Regions from separate parts of the Paenibacillus sp. FSL R5-0345 genome, predicted to be linked through region 1. Evidence: a T-box and tRNA genes for the amino acid it is inferred to sense, from the RefSeq annotation. Region 1 holds a T-box; the other holds one or more tRNA genes.
What was found. The T-box of region 1 lies ahead of trpS (tryptophan--tRNA ligase). A T-box ahead of a tRNA ligase gene usually reads a tRNA of that ligase, here a tRNA-Trp.

Region 1 (7,898 bases):
GTAGTAGCATATGAAGCTGAATCTGGACGTGAGCATCTGACTTCGCTGCTGGCAACGGATGAAGGTGCATCCTATTTAGGAGAAGTGGCTTTAGTGCAGCATGATTCTCCAATCTCTCGCTTGAACCGAATTTTCTACAATACAGGGATTGATGAGAATGCCTCCTGCCATTTCGCGTTGGGAAGTGCCTATCCTGTCAATATTGAAGGCGGCACAAAGCTTACGAATCAAGAGCTTGTCGCACGAGGTGCTAATGTCAGCTTAACACATGTCGATTTTATGATCGGTTCGGCAGAACTGGATATTGATGGAGAACTGGCGGATGGTACGATTGAACCGGTATTCCGTAGGGGAAATTGGGTGCTGTAAGTGAAAATAAGGCCGTAATGATCCCTTTGGGGGAGGGTTACGGCCTTTTCTTTTGAGAATATTTATAAATTTATTACAGCGTTTATTTCGCGCAAAGCGTCTTCCAGATCTTCGCCTCTTTCATTCATGCGGTTTGCTAGCTGCTTACAATCATCAAGTTGTTCCTCTGTTAGCGGTCCTGCAAAATGCAGCGCTTCTATATAGTAATAAATGAAGTAATAATTCTCAATTTCAATGATCTCCAAATCTATTAAGGGATTTAAACGTTGGATGCATTCCTGAGCCAGTGCATTTCCAAGATGCTCCATTTGTATGAACACTTCTAGGTCAGACTTCCCGTAAATATATGGAATCGTGTCACTGTAGCTGCTAAGAACTGCGTCGGTCCAATAATCTAAATATTCAGTGACTGAGAAATGTTGATTCTGCAACATCAGCTCTCGAAATTGTAAATCTTTTGCATGATCAAATGGGAAAATCTTTGCGAATAAAGCAGGTTCGATGGTTTTTGGCATCACAATACTGTAATCTAAGTCATTGTTCCCTGTGGAGGCAAAGGCAATAAAGTCTTCAGTTGTATTTAATGACTGAAGCTCACCCTCAGTGATCAAACGCTGCATTGCTTTTAGCGTCAGCAGATAATACCCCATTTTAATAATCCCTGCTTCAAAGGCGATGATAGGTTGATCCTCCGTGTTAAAGAGAAAATCTTCTTCTGGATAAGTTGTCAGATCTGCTAGTTGGGTAAAATAATTCACGATCTTATCGTCTTCAAGCCATAAGTGGTACCGAAAATCCCCCTGATTATATTTCAACCAGTTTATTGAACGTTCATCTCGATCCTTTGGATTTCTCTCTAAAGCTCGCTGGAAACCTTCAAGGGTATTTAGATAAATGTTGATGTTATAAAACTCATCAGCTTGAAGATTAAAAACATAGACATCTTTATTGTCAGGTCCACTCGCGAAAGAAGAAATGACTGCTTTACTGTTCTTAACGAGAGTATTTACAAAACTTTCAGCTGTAACAATTTCGATATGATTAGGTTTAGTGGGACTAAATTTTGCTCTGTTTCCATCATATAAAAGATAGTAACCTTCTTGGTGGAACGGAGTTCTCTCTTCAAGCACACGTCCAAGCTGTGAATAAAATGTATTCATGTCCATTCTTCTTTCTACTATGATTTAAATGAATGATTCGACAATTTCTTCTTTTTTCCTCTAAGAGCCGCTGTCCAATGTGACGCTGGATCTAAAAAAACGCCGGAGCTCTCTCCAATAGAGAGTCCAGCGTTTTTTTATTGCCCATACGGATCAGATTTATTTTGAAAAATAATTAAGGCCCATGGCCTCGCGTACTTCGGACATCGTTTCTTGAGCAATGTTGCGGGCACGTTTAGTTCCGGATAATAAGATATCCTTAACAACCTTGGGTCTGGCTGCATAATAGGAGCGCCGCTCACGCATCGGTTCAATTAATTGGTCTAGAGCTGTCGTGATAAGCTGCTTACAGGCAGAACAACTTATACAGCCATTTTCGCAGCTCTCGTGAATTTCACTGGCGCCGTGGGAACGAAAAGCGCGATGATAAGCATAAATGGGACAAATATCTGGATGCCCAGGATCATTTTTATGAACACGGGCTGGATCAGTTGTGGCTTTGCGGATTTTGAAGGTGATCTCTTCCTTCGTGGAGTCCAGCTCGATGGCATTACCTAAGCTTTTGCTCATTTTTGCATTGCCGTCTGTTCCCACTAGTCTTGGGGTCTCGCTGATAAGCGCTCTCGGCTCCACAAGGATGGGGCTGTACAGCTCGTTGAATCTACGTACGATTTTGCGGGTCAACTCCAGATGGGGAAGCTGGTCTTCGCCTACAGGAATAATCGTCGCTTTACAAAAGGTTATATCGGCAGTCTGGCTTACTGGATACCCAAGAAAACCATAGTATAGTTCATCTAAGCTGGAATTTTTCGATTCGGCTTTAATGGTAGGATTGTGCCGCAAAGAATTCACAGTGACGAACATGGAGAACAGAACAGTCAGTTCGGCAATCTCTGGAATCATAGATTGAATGAATATAGTGGCTTTATCTGGATCTATACCCGCTGATAAATAGTCGAGTGTGATTTCATTCAAGTTTTGACCCAGTAGTTGAGGCCGATCAAAGTGAGTCGTTAGGGCTTGAATATCTGCTAGAAACACAAAAGTATCATATTGCTCCTGTAGAGCCACTCGGTTCTGCAAGCTGCCCACGTAATGGCCAAGGTGCAGCTTTCCGGTCACTCGATCTCCAGTTAATACACGTTCTTTTATCATTTAAATTCCTCCTGTTTTGTCGCTTTTGATTAACATTGAATCGCCACCACCAGCCATCATCCATGGCCATCACCTCCTTAAATGACAAAAAAACCTCATCCAATAAGGACGAAGTTGTCGTGGTACCACCTTAATTGATCGCGCCACCAAGTTTCGTTAGCATTACGATCTTCTCTTACCTGTACGGAGAGTGTTAAAAACAATCTAGATACAGGTCCCTTGATAACGGCGGGAACCCCGGCTTCTCCTACAGCATCTAGTTAGATGGTTCGGAAGAGCAACTCTAAAGGCCATTCGATCAAACGCTGGACACCGGTTCGCAGCAACCACCGGCTCTCTGAAGTCCATGTTCATTTGTCTACTTACCCTTTTTCAACGTTGTTCATGATATTTGGGTAATTGTAATTCTGATAAGTGAGTTTGTCAATAGGTGGAAATTAGAGGATGATATTCGAAGTATCTAGGTTTTATAATCTAGTAAAAGTATAACTTAAATGTATATAATCATCAGGAATTAAGTCCAATCTATCATTGCGGATTCACAATATACTATTCTATAACCTTGAAATGGAGTGATTAAAAATGGCGACAATTATAAGTTATGGGTCACAGGCAAAAATCCCGTTAGACCCGTTTACTACTGCTATAACGGTTGCAGGGATTCCTGGAGCTGGAGCGGGTCTAGCCACAGCGCAAGTAAATATTAGTCCGGCTAATCCGGCCTCTTTCTCCAGCAGAGTCGAGTTAAATGGTAGTTTTAGTCTTACTGCACTTGCTAACAGCCAATTTCTTGTTTTAATCCGACGTGCTGGAGTCGATATTTATAGATCCTTTTTTCGTTTTACTACAACTACTGATATTCAATTAAATGTTCAGTGGGTTGATGGTCCTTATATTGGAATCCATAACTATGAATTGGTAATTCAAAATGATAGCAACTTGCCTATCAATCTATTTGGACCCATATCATTCACAGCAACTGCTATAGGAGGAGATGGCGTAATTTAAGTTACGGGACAGTTAAATCGATCTGATTTAGCTGTCCTTTTTTTCATGGGCGTATAATTAAAACCTCAACTTTTGCAGCATAAATATCAAGCAAACTCCAACCAATAAGGAAGGGGTTCTTAGAAGATTGAAGTTATGGTTTCTCTCGTTATTTATTTAAAATGTTATCCTCTAAAACAGCATATTTATCACCGTACTGCTTAATGATATGTTGTTCTCCCCAGTTACAGAGCGAAGTTAAAATGTCGCTTAGACTATTACCATATTCACTAAGTTCATATTCCACTTTTGGTGGAACCTGATTGTATACGATCCGGTTGATGATTCCATCGGCTTCCAACTCTCGAAGCTGTTGTGTTAACATCTTTTGAGTAATCCCCGGCATCAATTGTTTTAATTCTGATGTGCGTTTTTTACCATGAGTTAAATGACAGAGAATCACACACTTCCATTTTCCTCCAATAACTTCGAGTGTAGCCTCAACGGAAATATTGTATTTTTTCTTAATCGTTGTCATAATATCCTCCAATGCATAGGTACTTTTTAGTGCCTATGGTACTTTTAAGTGCGTACTATTGATTATGTCCTATTTTATCTATCATAACATTTATCGTTCATTTTTTATAGAATGTTATAATCTTAAAGTGCTCAGCCTCAAAAAAAGTTAATACAAATAAAACCGTTTCGATACGCTCCCCGTCTTAATCTATGAGAGGTTTAGGAGAGGGGGATAAGGAAGGATATGTCAATGACTAATGCAGAAATGAAGAAAGTAACGGTTCTTGATACTCGGAGCGAGACGGATTTCTACGATTCCATATTGGTACATAGAGAACAACTGTACAGTATAGCTTATAGCTATTTACGTAACCGGAATGATGCGCTTGAAGCGATGCAGGAAATGACTTGCCGCGCTTGGATTAAAAGAAAAACATTAAAGGATCCCAAAGCATTCAAATCATGGATCATTCGGATCCTGATTTATGTCTGCATAGATGAACAAAGACGCAGAAAACGTTCCATGCCGCTTGTAGATGAGAGAATGGGAGAGCAAATTACGCATATTGGCTATCATCGAATGGAAATGCTGTGGGCACTCGAACAGGTTAAGCCCAAGTATCGCCATGTGCTGTTACTTAAATACTACAATGATATGACCTTGAGCGAGATTGCGAACATTCTGGATAAACCTGAGGGAACGGTCAAGACGTGGCAGCATAAAGGATTAAAGCAGTTAAGAACGATCATTAAGAATCGGGGTGATTGGAACAATGAGTAGCCAGGAGGAGCTTGCCATGTTAATCGATGCCGAAAGGATCCCGCAGGAGCACAAAATGGAGAGTGCCGCCGCACAAATCTATGCCATACAAGCAGGACTCGAGCTAGGTAAGAAACGCGGTAAAAATTTAATGTTCGCAAAAAGCGCGATGGCTGTTCTGACTGCTGCAATGATGGTCGCAGGATTACTATTCTTCAATCCATCCCAACTGCTGCCTCAACAAGCCTCTACTAGTATTGAATCAAGTGATTGGGGTGTACTGGAACCTTTTAAGAAGTTGGCTGATGCTGATGTTGATGCCCTTACGTTAGAATCTGCTATTCGAAATGATTATGTGCAAATCGTCAATAAAAGCGCTGAGAAAGACGGGTATAAAATCACACTGAATGCTGTGATCGCTGACGAAAATAAAATTATGCTGCTGTATACAGGGACTTCAAGTGGTGGTCAGGAAATTTACAACGTAAATAGTGTGTGGCTGACAGATGCTGCAGGACAAAGTGTTGTGGATAAAAATGGTAATAGAAGTGGGATGGGTTTACATGCTGAGGATAGTATTTATAAATGGCTCGGAAAAACTATCTATCCACTAGATAAGAATAAAGCATTTCCAAAAGAGGTTGTGGCCAATTTTCAGATCGCTTCAGTGGATCCCGGCATGCTAGCAAAACCGAATACGGGAACGAATCTAGCTGATATGCGTTATTCTGATCGTTTAAAGGTGAGCTTCGCTATTGATTCAAAATTCTGGGAGCAGAAGACGGAGACAATAGTTCTTAATCAGCCGTTTATGATTGACGGGAATAAAGTGAATCTTGCACAGGTAGAGCTGTCTCCGTTAAGTATAGTAGTCAAATATACGCTAAGTGAGGATTTAAAAACTAATTGGGAGATCAGAAATGAGTTATTTGGAAAGACTCCTAGTGAGTTGACATCGCGAGTTGGGAAGCGTGAATTGAAAAATAACTCGATTGGCGGAAGTGGCAGTGAGGATGGATTTATAAGCAACTTTAGCAGCAACGTATTGGATCATCCGAAATCCATTCGATTGAAGCTCAATGCGGGACCTGATCGCGAGAAGGATGCGTATATTGATATACTGAAAAAATGAGCAGTAGATATGAGCTAAATGTACAAAAATATGAATTCGCTATACAGACAAAAGGCCGCTAACAGTGGCCTTTTTTTGACCGGTAATATGATTTTAAAGTCCTCTTTTTAAATAGTGCTATAATAGCTCTTTGAGTGTCTTGAGTTGAATTCTGATCTAGATAAACTAGGGGTGGTAGATTTGAGCGTAATCCGTATGGAGAATGTAACTAAGAAATACGAGAATACATTGATTTTTCGAGATATTTATTTTCGAGTTAGCAAGGGCGAACGGATTGGATTAATCGGACGAAATGGTGCGGGGAAGTCAACTGTGTTTAAACTGATGATGGGAAAAGAGGAGCCAACAGCGGGAAAAGTGGAGTTAGATCCTAACGTGAAGATCAGCTACTTCTCTCAATTCTCTGAGCTTTCCGGGTCCTTGTCTGTACAGCAAGAGTTAGAGTTATGCTTCGAGCAGGTAGCGCTCATCGAACAAGAGCTTAACCAAATCGGGGAACAGCTTGGGAAAGTGACAGATGATGATCAGATGAATACTCTTTTAGAGCGACAAGCGGCGCTTTTTGAACAAATGGACCATTTGGATGGCTGGAATGTATCCGTCGAAATCAACACTGTTCTGACTAAATTGGGCTTCAATGAAAGATCACGGCATCAACCTGTTGATGAGCTGTCTGGAGGCTGGAGAAACCGCGCAGCACTGGCTAAAGTCTTAATTGAAATGCCCGATGTCGTATTGCTTGATGAGCCTACTAACTTTTTGGATATCGAAGGGATCGTATGGTTGGAGCAGTGGCTGCACCGTTTTAATGGCGCGATGATTCTAATCTCTCATGACCGGCAATTTATTGACAGAGTAGTTACGCGGACGATAGAAATCGAGAATTATCATTTTCAGGAATATGAAGGCAACTACACCGATTATGTCCGGAAAAAGAAGATGCGTAAAAAGGTGCTTGACCGACAGTTTGAGTGGGAGGAAGAGCTTCTGCTTATGGAGTCGGAGGCTATTGAAACCCGTGGGAACAAAAAGTCCTCTAAGGATCGCCTGTCACGTAAGCTGACAGATATGAAAAAGCGTGTGGAGCCTCATCCAGTGAACGTTTTGATCACCGATATTTACAGCAATTTACGTTTTCCGGACAAGCTTGGTGAAGTCAAAGGAATTGGACAGAGCTATGACGGTCGGACGATATTCCAGAACATAAGCTTTGATATTCAAAAGGAAGATCGGATAGCTATTGTGGGGCCTAACGGCAGCGGGAAGTCGACACTCATAAAGATATTGACTGGGCAAGAGGAGCCTGAGACGGGTGATGTGACTTGGGAACGTGGGGTCAGCTACGCGTATTTTAATCGAATGTGGGATGAACTTGATCCTAAGGATACTGTCAGTCATGCCGTAAATGTATATGGGCTGGGGCTCGATGCTCCCCGAAAAAAAGTGAACAAATTCTTATCGATGCTGCAATTCTCGGAAATGGATTTAAGCAAAACGATCGGCAGTCTGTCGGGAGGGCAGCAGGCCAGAGTAGCGTTAGCGAAATGCCTTCTCTCTGGCGCGGCTGTCATTATTTTGGATGAGCCAACCAATCATTTGGATTTAACAAGTATTCAGGTGATGGAACAGGCACTCATCCATTTTCCTGGAGCTGTTGTTACTGTTAGTCATGACCGCTTTTTCATCGATAAAATAGCAACAAAATTGCTTACTTTCGATCCTCAAATAGGAATCATTGAGCAAGATGTCTAGGATTTTGCTGGGAGTCGGATGATCACAGTCGTTCCTTCTCCTACTTGACTGGTGACTTCAATCC
Region 2 (7,898 bases), 2.9 Mb from region 1:
TTAGGATGGGCTCATATTTATTCTAATAAATTTATGGTTGACTCATTCCTTGTTCATGTGTTAAATTATAACTCGTCCCTCTGACACAGAGATGTGCTTTCGAAAACATTCGAAAGACAACCGAAAAAAAGAAATTAAAAAAAAGGTTGACTAAAACGAGGACGCTGTGATATATTATAAAGGTCGCTGCTGAACAACAACAACGACGAAATAAAGAACTTGATCTTTGAAAACTGAACAACGAGTGAGTAGGAAATCACGAAAGTGAAATCCAAATTAGAGAATTAATTTTCTCGTCAGATGTTTCAAAATGAGCATATCGCTCTTTTCAATACTAATTGGAGAGTTTGATCCTGGCTCAGGACGAACGCTGGCGGCGTGCCTAATACATGCAAGTCGAGCGGAGTCATTTTGAAAGCTTGCTTTCAAAATGACTTAGCGGCGGACGGGTGAGTAACACGTAGGCAACCTGCCCCTTAGGCTGGGATAACTACCGGAAACGGTAGCTAATACCGGATAATTTCTTTTTTCTCCTGAAGGAAGAATGAAAGACGGAGCAATCTGTCACTGAGGGATGGGCCTGCGGCGCATTAGCTAGTTGGTGGGGTAACGGCCCACCAAGGCGACGATGCGTAGCCGACCTGAGAGGGTGAACGGCCACACTGGGACTGAGACACGGCCCAGACTCCTACGGGAGGCAGCAGTAGGGAATCTTCCGCAATGGACGAAAGTCTGACGGAGCAACGCCGCGTGAGTGATGAAGGTTTTCGGATCGTAAAGCTCTGTTGCCAGGGAAGAACGTCCGGTAGAGTAACTGCTACCGGAGTGACGGTACCTGAGAAGAAAGCCCCGGCTAACTACGTGCCAGCAGCCGCGGTAATACGTAGGGGGCAAGCGTTGTCCGGAATTATTGGGCGTAAAGCGCGCGCAGGCGGTCATTTAAGTCTGGTGTTTAAACCTTGGGCTCAACCTAAGGTCGCACTGGAAACTGGGTGACTTGAGTACAGAAGAGGAAAGTGGAATTCCACGTGTAGCGGTGAAATGCGTAGATATGTGGAGGAACACCAGTGGCGAAGGCGACTTTCTGGGCTGTAACTGACGCTGAGGCGCGAAAGCGTGGGGAGCAAACAGGATTAGATACCCTGGTAGTCCACGCCGTAAACGATGAGTGCTAGGTGTTAGGGGTTTCGATACCCTTGGTGCCGAAGTTAACACAGTAAGCACTCCGCCTGGGGAGTACGGTCGCAAGACTGAAACTCAAAGGAATTGACGGGGACCCGCACAAGCAGTGGAGTATGTGGTTTAATTCGAAGCAACGCGAAGAACCTTACCAGGTCTTGACATCCCTCTGAATCCACTAGAGATAGTGGCGACCTTCGGGACAGAGGAGACAGGTGGTGCATGGTTGTCGTCAGCTCGTGTCGTGAGATGTTGGGTTAAGTCCCGCAACGAGCGCAACCCTTAACTTTAGTTGCCAGCAAGTAATGTTGGGCACTCTAGAGTGACTGCCGGTGACAAACCGGAGGAAGGTGGGGATGACGTCAAATCATCATGCCCCTTATGACCTGGGCTACACACGTACTACAATGGCCGGTACAACGGGAAGCGAAGCCGCGAGGTGGAGCCAATCCCATCAAAGCCGGTCTCAGTTCGGATTGCAGGCTGCAACTCGCCTGCATGAAGTCGGAATTGCTAGTAATCGCGGATCAGCATGCCGCGGTGAATACGTTCCCGGGTCTTGTACACACCGCCCGTCACACCACGAGAGTTTACAACACCCGAAGTCGGTGGGGTAACCCGCAAGGGAGCCAGCCGCCGAAGGTGGGGTAGATGATTGGGGTGAAGTCGTAACAAGGTAGCCGTATCGGAAGGTGCGGCTGGATCACCTCCTTTCTATGGAGAATCGTCTTCTGCAATGAAGACATTCAAATCGGAAGTTAAACTTCCACAATCTCAGGTCTAGGCCTGTTACTCACTCGTTGCTCAGTTTTGAGAGTTTAAGCTCTCAGTAAGACTTGATCCTTGAAAACTGGATACCGAAACGAATTTGCGTTTTAGAACATCTTTTAGCAACTTGTGTAAACAAGTAAATGTTATTAGTGAGATTTTTCGAAAGAAAAATCAAGGTTAAGCTAATAAGAGCACACGGAGGATGCCTAGGCGCCAGGAGCCGACGAAGGACGTGGCGAACAACGAAACTGCCTCGGGGAGCTGTAAGCAAGCTTTGATCCGGGGGTGTCCGAATGGGGAAACCCAGCTGTGGTAATTCGCAGTTACTCATACCTGAATACATAGGGTATGTAGAGGCAGACCAGGGGAACTGAAACATCTAAGTACCCTGAGGAAGAGAAAACAATAGTGATTCCGTCAGTAGCGGCGAGCGAACGCGGAACAGCCTAAACCTAAGAGCTTGCTCTTAGGGGTTGTGGGACGTCTCACATGGAGTTACAAAGGAATATGGTAGGCGAAGAGGTCTGGAAAGGCCCGCGATAGAGGTAAAAGCCCTGTAACCTAAACTGTGTTCTCTCCGAGACGGATCCCGAGTAGTGCGGGGCACGTGAAACCCCGTATGAATCCAGCAGGACCATCTGCTAAGGCTAAATACTACCTGGCGACCGATAGTGAAACAGTACCGTGAGGGAAAGGTGAAAAGCACCCCGGAAGGGGAGTGAAATAGAACCTGAAACCGTGTGCTTACAAAAAGTCAGAGCCCTATTAATGGGTGATGGCGTGCCTTTTGTAGAATGAACCGGCGAGTTACGTTTAACATGCAAGGTTAAGTCGAGAAGACGGAGCCGCAGCGAAAGCGAGTCTGAATAGGGCGATTTAGTATGTGGACGTAGACCCGAAACCGTGTGATCTACCCCTGTCCAGGGTGAAGGTGCGGTAACACGCACTGGAGGCCCGAACCCACGCACGTTGAAAAGTGCGGGGATGAGGTGGGGGTAGCGGAGAAATTCCAATCGAACTCGGAGATAGCTGGTTCTCCCCGAAATAGCTTTAGGGCTAGCCTCGGTATAAGAGTAGTGGAGGTAGAGCACTGATTGGGTGCGGGGTCCGCAAGGATTACCAAGCTCAGTCAAACTCCGAATGCCATATACTTATTGCCGGGAGTCAGACAGTGAGTGCTAAGATCCATTGTCAAAAGGGAAACAGCCCAGACCATCAGCTAAGGTCCCCAAGTGTGTGTTAAGTGGGAAAGGATGTGGAGTTGCACAGACAACCAGGATGTTGGCTTAGAAGCAGCCACCATTGAAAGAGTGCGTAATAGCTCACTGGTCGAGTGACTCTGCGCCGAAAATGTAACGGGGCTAAACACACCACCGAAGCTATGGCTAGATACTATGTATCTGGGGTAGGGGAGCGTTGTATGTGGGTTGAAGGTGTACCGTAAGGAGCGCTGGACAGCATACAAGTGAGAATGCCGGTATGAGTAACGAAAAGATCAGTGAGAATCTGATCCGCCGAAAGCCCAAGGTTTCCTGAGGAAGGCTCGTCCGCTCAGGGTAAGTCGGGACCTAAGGCGAGGCCGAAAGGCGTAGTCGAAGGACAACAGTTTGAAATTACTGTACCACCGTAATCCGCTATGAGCGATGGGGTGACGCAGGAGGGTAGTGACGCGGACTGATGGATATGTCCGTCTAAGCAGTGAGGCTGATGTGTAGGCAAATCCGCACATCATTAAGGCTGGGCTGTGATGGGGAGCGAAAATTGTAGTAGCGAAGGTCATGATCTCACACTGCCAAGAAAAGCCTCTAGCCAGGAGAAGGTGCCCGTACCGCAAACCGACACAGGTAGGCGAGAAGAGAATTCTAAGGCGCGCGGAAGAACTCTCGTTAAGGAACTCGGCAAAATGACCCCGTAACTTCGGGAGAAGGGGTGCCCCGGTAGTGTGAATAGCACGAGGGGGCCGCAGTGAAAAGGCCCAAGCGACTGTTTAGCAAAAACACAGGTCTGTGCGAAGCCGCAAGGCGAAGTATACGGGCTGACGCCTGCCCGGTGCTGGAAGGTTAAGGGGAGTGGTTAGGGGTAACCCGAAGCTATGAACCGAAGCCCCAGTAAACGGCGGCCGTAACTATAACGGTCCTAAGGTAGCGAAATTCCTTGTCAGGTAAATTCTGACCCGCACGAATGGCGTAACGACTTGGGCGCTGTCTCAACGAGAGATCCGGTGAAATTTTAATACCTGTGAAGATGCAGGTTACCCGCGACAAGACGGAAAGACCCCATGGAGCTTTACTGCAGCTTGATATTGAATTTGGGTACGATCTGTACAGGATAGGTGGGAGCCGTAGAAATCGGAGCGCAAGCTTCGGTGGAGGCGCCGTTGGGATACCACCCTGATCGTATCTAGGTTCTAACCTAGTGCCCTTACCGGGTACGGGGACCGTGTCAGGCGGGCAGTTTGACTGGGGCGGTCGCCTCCTAAAGAGTAACGGAGGCGTTCCAAGGTTCCCTCAGAATGGTTGGAAATCATTCGAAGAGTGCAAAGGCATAAGGGAGCTTGACTGCGAGACCTACAAGTCGAGCAGGGACGAAAGTCGGACTTAGTGATCCGGTGGTACCGCATGGAAGGGCCATCGCTCAACGGATAAAAGCTACCCTGGGGATAACAGGCTTATCTCCCCCAAGAGTCCACATCGACGGGGAGGTTTGGCACCTCGATGTCGGCTCATCGCATCCTGGGGCTGAAGTAGGTCCCAAGGGTTGGGCTGTTCGCCCATTAAAGCGGTACGCGAGCTGGGTTCAGAACGTCGTGAGACAGTTCGGTCCCTATCTGTCGTGGGCGCAGGAAATTTGAGAGGAGCTGTCCTTAGTACGAGAGGACCGGGATGGACGTACCGCTGGTGCACCAGTTGTTTCGCCAGAAGCATGGCTGGGTAGCTACGTACGGACGGGATAAGCGCTGAAAGCATCTAAGCGTGAAGCCCCCCTCAAGATGAGATTTCCCAATTAGTAAGACCCCTTGAAGACGACGAGGTAGATAGGTTGGAGGTGGAAGTGCAGTAATGCATGGAGCTGACCAATACTAATCGGTCGAGGGCTTATCCTATACTTAAAATGCAAATTCAATTCGGATTCAGTTTTCAGGCATCAAGCCTGGTATGAATATTCCCTGATAGCTCAGTTGGTAGAGCACTCGACTGTTAATCGAGTTGTCACAGGTTCGAGTCCTGTTCGGGGAGCCATATGGAGAGGTGTCCGAGTTTGGCCGAAGGAGCACGATTGGAAATCGTGTAGGCGCCACAAGCGTCTCGAGGGTTCGAATCCCTCTCTCTCCGCCACAAATTTTTAATTAGTATGGCCCGTTGGTCAAGGGGTTAAGACACCTCCCTTTCACGGAGGTAACATGGGTTCGAATCCCATACGGGTCACCAAATTTTCACTTGATTTTGTATAGTGGACTTTGGTACAATAACAATTGTTGTTTACGGAGGCTTAGCTCAGCTGGGAGAGCATCTGCCTTACAAGCAGAGGGTCGGGGGTTCGATCCCCTCAGCCTCCACCATATTCATTTAAGAACGACGCGGGGTGGAGCAGCCCGGTAGCTCGTCGGGCTCATAACCCGAAGGCCGCAGGTTCAAATCCTGCCCCCGCAACCAATTTTCATCAAGTAATTATATCTTTTGGAACCGTGGTGTAGTTGGCCTAACATGCCTGCCTGTCACGCAGGAGATCGCGAGTTCGAATCTCGTCGGTTCCGCCATTTTCTTGGCTCGATAGCTCAGTCGGTAGAGCAGAGGACTGAAAATCCTCGTGTCGGCGGTTCGAATCCGTCTCGAGCCACCATGTAGTATACAACTTAATATGCCGGTGTAGCTCAATTGGTAGAGCAACTGACTTGTAATCAGTAGGTTGGGGGTTCAAGTCCTCTCGCCGGCACCATCTTTGGGGGATTAGCGAAGTGGCCAAACGCATCAGACTGTAAATCTGCTCACTCACGTGTTCGGTGGTTCGAATCCATCATCCCCCACCATTTTTTAGGGGCATAGTTTAAAGGTAGAACAACGGTCTCCAAAACCGTTGGTGTGGGTTCAATTCCTGCTGCCCCTGCCAATCTTTATCCAGAGTCTTTCTCTAAAGTTTAATATGGCGGTCGTGGCGAAGGGGTTAACGCACCGGTTTGTGGATCCGGCATTCGTGGGTTCAAGTCCCATCGGTCGCCCCATTTACTTTAAGAAGAACAGCAACAAATTCAGTTTAATATGGCGACTGTGGCGAAGGGGTTAACGCACCGGATTGTGGTTCCGGCATTCGTGGGTTCGAGACCCATCAGTCGCCCCATTTTACTTTAAAATGTTATTGGGGATTAGCCAAGCGGTAAGGCAACGGACTTTGACTCCGTCATGCATAGGTTCAAATCCTATATCCCCAGCCATTTTATGCGGACGTGGCTCAGCGGTAGAGCATCGCCTTGCCAAGGCGAGGGTCGCGGGTTCGATTCCCGTCGTCCGCTCCAATGTTTTCATATGGCGCCATAGCCAAGTGGTAAGGCAAAGCTCTGCAAAAGCTTTATCCCCAGTTCAAATCTGGGTGGCGCCTCCATTAATTTCATATGTGCCGGCGTGGCGGAATGGCAGACGCGCTCGACTCAAAATCGAGAGGGAAACCGTGGAGGTTCGAGTCCTCTCGCCGGTATATCAAAAAGGTTTGTAAAGTCGCTTGTATAAGCAACTTTACAAACCTTTTTTCTTTGTCTATGAACTTTTATTCTTAAGCCGTTGTATTAGAGACACTTCTAATTCAACGGCTTTTTTATGTGAAGCGGAGTGAATTGAATTGTAATTTTATTGACTGCTTAGTCGGAATGCCCGCGGTGTGAGACCAACTTCACGTTTAAACATATTGCAGAATTGAGCATCATTGACAAACCCAGCAGCAGCGGATACTTCTGAGATATGCATTTGGGTATGTTGTAAGAGAGACTTTGCATAATCCAGACGTTTCAATAGTAGATAGCGAAGAGGTGAAGAGCCGAATCGCTCTTTAAATAAATGGCGGAAACGATCATAGCTGTATCCAGACATCTCAGAGAGTGTTGCGACCGATAGCTTATGGCGGTAATGCTCATTCATATAGTTTAGAACATATTGGACTCTGTCTTCCGTTGGCGATTGAAACCCAGAGGCGCTAAGAAGCCGTATCAGATGAACAGTGATTTCGCTCATTTGAAGGTTCAATAGTTCAGAGAATCCATCTTGTTTGCGCGTAAACTCTGCTTTCATTCGAAGCAAGATCTGTAGAACAGTATGGTCTTTATCATCTTCATATACGCCTTGCAAATTCTCCATATTCGGGTGATTTGAATGGAAGCCTACAAATAGTATAGTAGCGTCTTCGCGATGATTCTCGTCATGTTTATGATTGGGTGGTATTAGCGCGAATGAAGAAGAACGAAAATGATAACTTCGCGAACCTACATTGGTAGTTCCTAATCCGTTTAAATAATAGACTAGTTCATAACATTCATGCTGGTGTGGTGGAATATAGGTATTAACCTCATGTGCTGCATTTACAATATATAGAACACGATCCATGATGAGCCTCCAATAATTATGTTTTAGCCGAATCGTACAAAATTATGACCGAAATCATATAATTATTTTCATTAATATTTGATATGATCGTATCAATAAATCCGAAGATTAGCAACCTGACTGGCCATCTCGTTCGGAAATTAGTCGGATTATTCGTAAAAATTATAATTTTCTCTCTATTTTTGAGTGTATTCGTTAAAATCATTAAAATTTTGACAATGTTACATGAAATATGAGAGTTTCCATCTAAATCGTGAAATATACAACGGACTAAGAAGGAGAATCTCTCAAATTACTAACCAACTATAAATAGGGGGAATAGAAAAATGAATAAGAAAGTTCTTTCTTTGTTGTTACTAG

Region 2: it encodes a tRNA-Trp, which carries the amino acid that the T-box ahead of trpS (tryptophan--tRNA ligase) is inferred to sense. The anticodon was not compared.

The regions. Positions count from the first base shown of each region.
Region 1 is NZ_CP009281.1:2,929,826-2,937,723, forward strand. Features, by position in the region: gene R50345_RS12730 (aminopeptidase) at 1-369, shown strand, start outside; gene R50345_RS12735 (DUF4303 domain-containing protein) at 432-1,529, opposite strand; gene trpS (tryptophan--tRNA ligase) at 1,689-2,684, opposite strand; T-box leader at 2,786-3,069, opposite strand; gene R50345_RS12745 (hypothetical protein) at 3,267-3,692, shown strand; gene R50345_RS12750 (winged helix-turn-helix transcriptional regulator) at 3,841-4,209, opposite strand; gene R50345_RS12755 (sigma-70 family RNA polymerase sigma factor) at 4,435-4,971, shown strand; gene R50345_RS12760 (DUF4179 domain-containing protein) at 4,964-6,082, shown strand; gene R50345_RS12765 (ABC-F family ATP-binding cassette domain-containing protein) at 6,263-7,834, shown strand; gene R50345_RS12770 (cache domain-containing sensor histidine kinase) at 7,831-7,898, opposite strand, start outside.
Region 2 is NZ_CP009281.1:5,839,094-5,846,991, reverse strand. Features, by position in the region: rRNA gene R50345_RS25725 (16S ribosomal RNA) at 336-1,893, shown strand; rRNA gene R50345_RS25720 (23S ribosomal RNA) at 2,126-5,053, shown strand; tRNA gene R50345_RS25715 (tRNA-Asn) at 5,114-5,189, shown strand; tRNA gene R50345_RS25710 (tRNA-Ser) at 5,193-5,285, shown strand; tRNA gene R50345_RS25705 (tRNA-Glu) at 5,304-5,378, shown strand; tRNA gene R50345_RS25700 (tRNA-Val) at 5,434-5,509, shown strand; tRNA gene R50345_RS25695 (tRNA-Met) at 5,527-5,603, shown strand; tRNA gene R50345_RS25690 (tRNA-Asp) at 5,630-5,707, shown strand; tRNA gene R50345_RS25685 (tRNA-Phe) at 5,715-5,790, shown strand; tRNA gene R50345_RS25680 (tRNA-Thr) at 5,811-5,886, shown strand; tRNA gene R50345_RS25675 (tRNA-Tyr) at 5,892-5,977, shown strand; tRNA gene R50345_RS25670 (tRNA-Trp) at 5,984-6,057, shown strand; tRNA gene R50345_RS25665 (tRNA-His) at 6,094-6,169, shown strand; tRNA gene R50345_RS25660 (tRNA-His) at 6,210-6,285, shown strand; tRNA gene R50345_RS25655 (tRNA-Gln) at 6,305-6,379, shown strand; tRNA gene R50345_RS25650 (tRNA-Gly) at 6,386-6,460, shown strand; tRNA gene R50345_RS25645 (tRNA-Cys) at 6,473-6,546, shown strand; tRNA gene R50345_RS25640 (tRNA-Leu) at 6,561-6,639, shown strand; gene R50345_RS25635 (AraC family transcriptional regulator) at 6,789-7,538, opposite strand; gene R50345_RS25630 (BMP family ABC transporter substrate-binding protein) at 7,865-7,898, shown strand, end outside.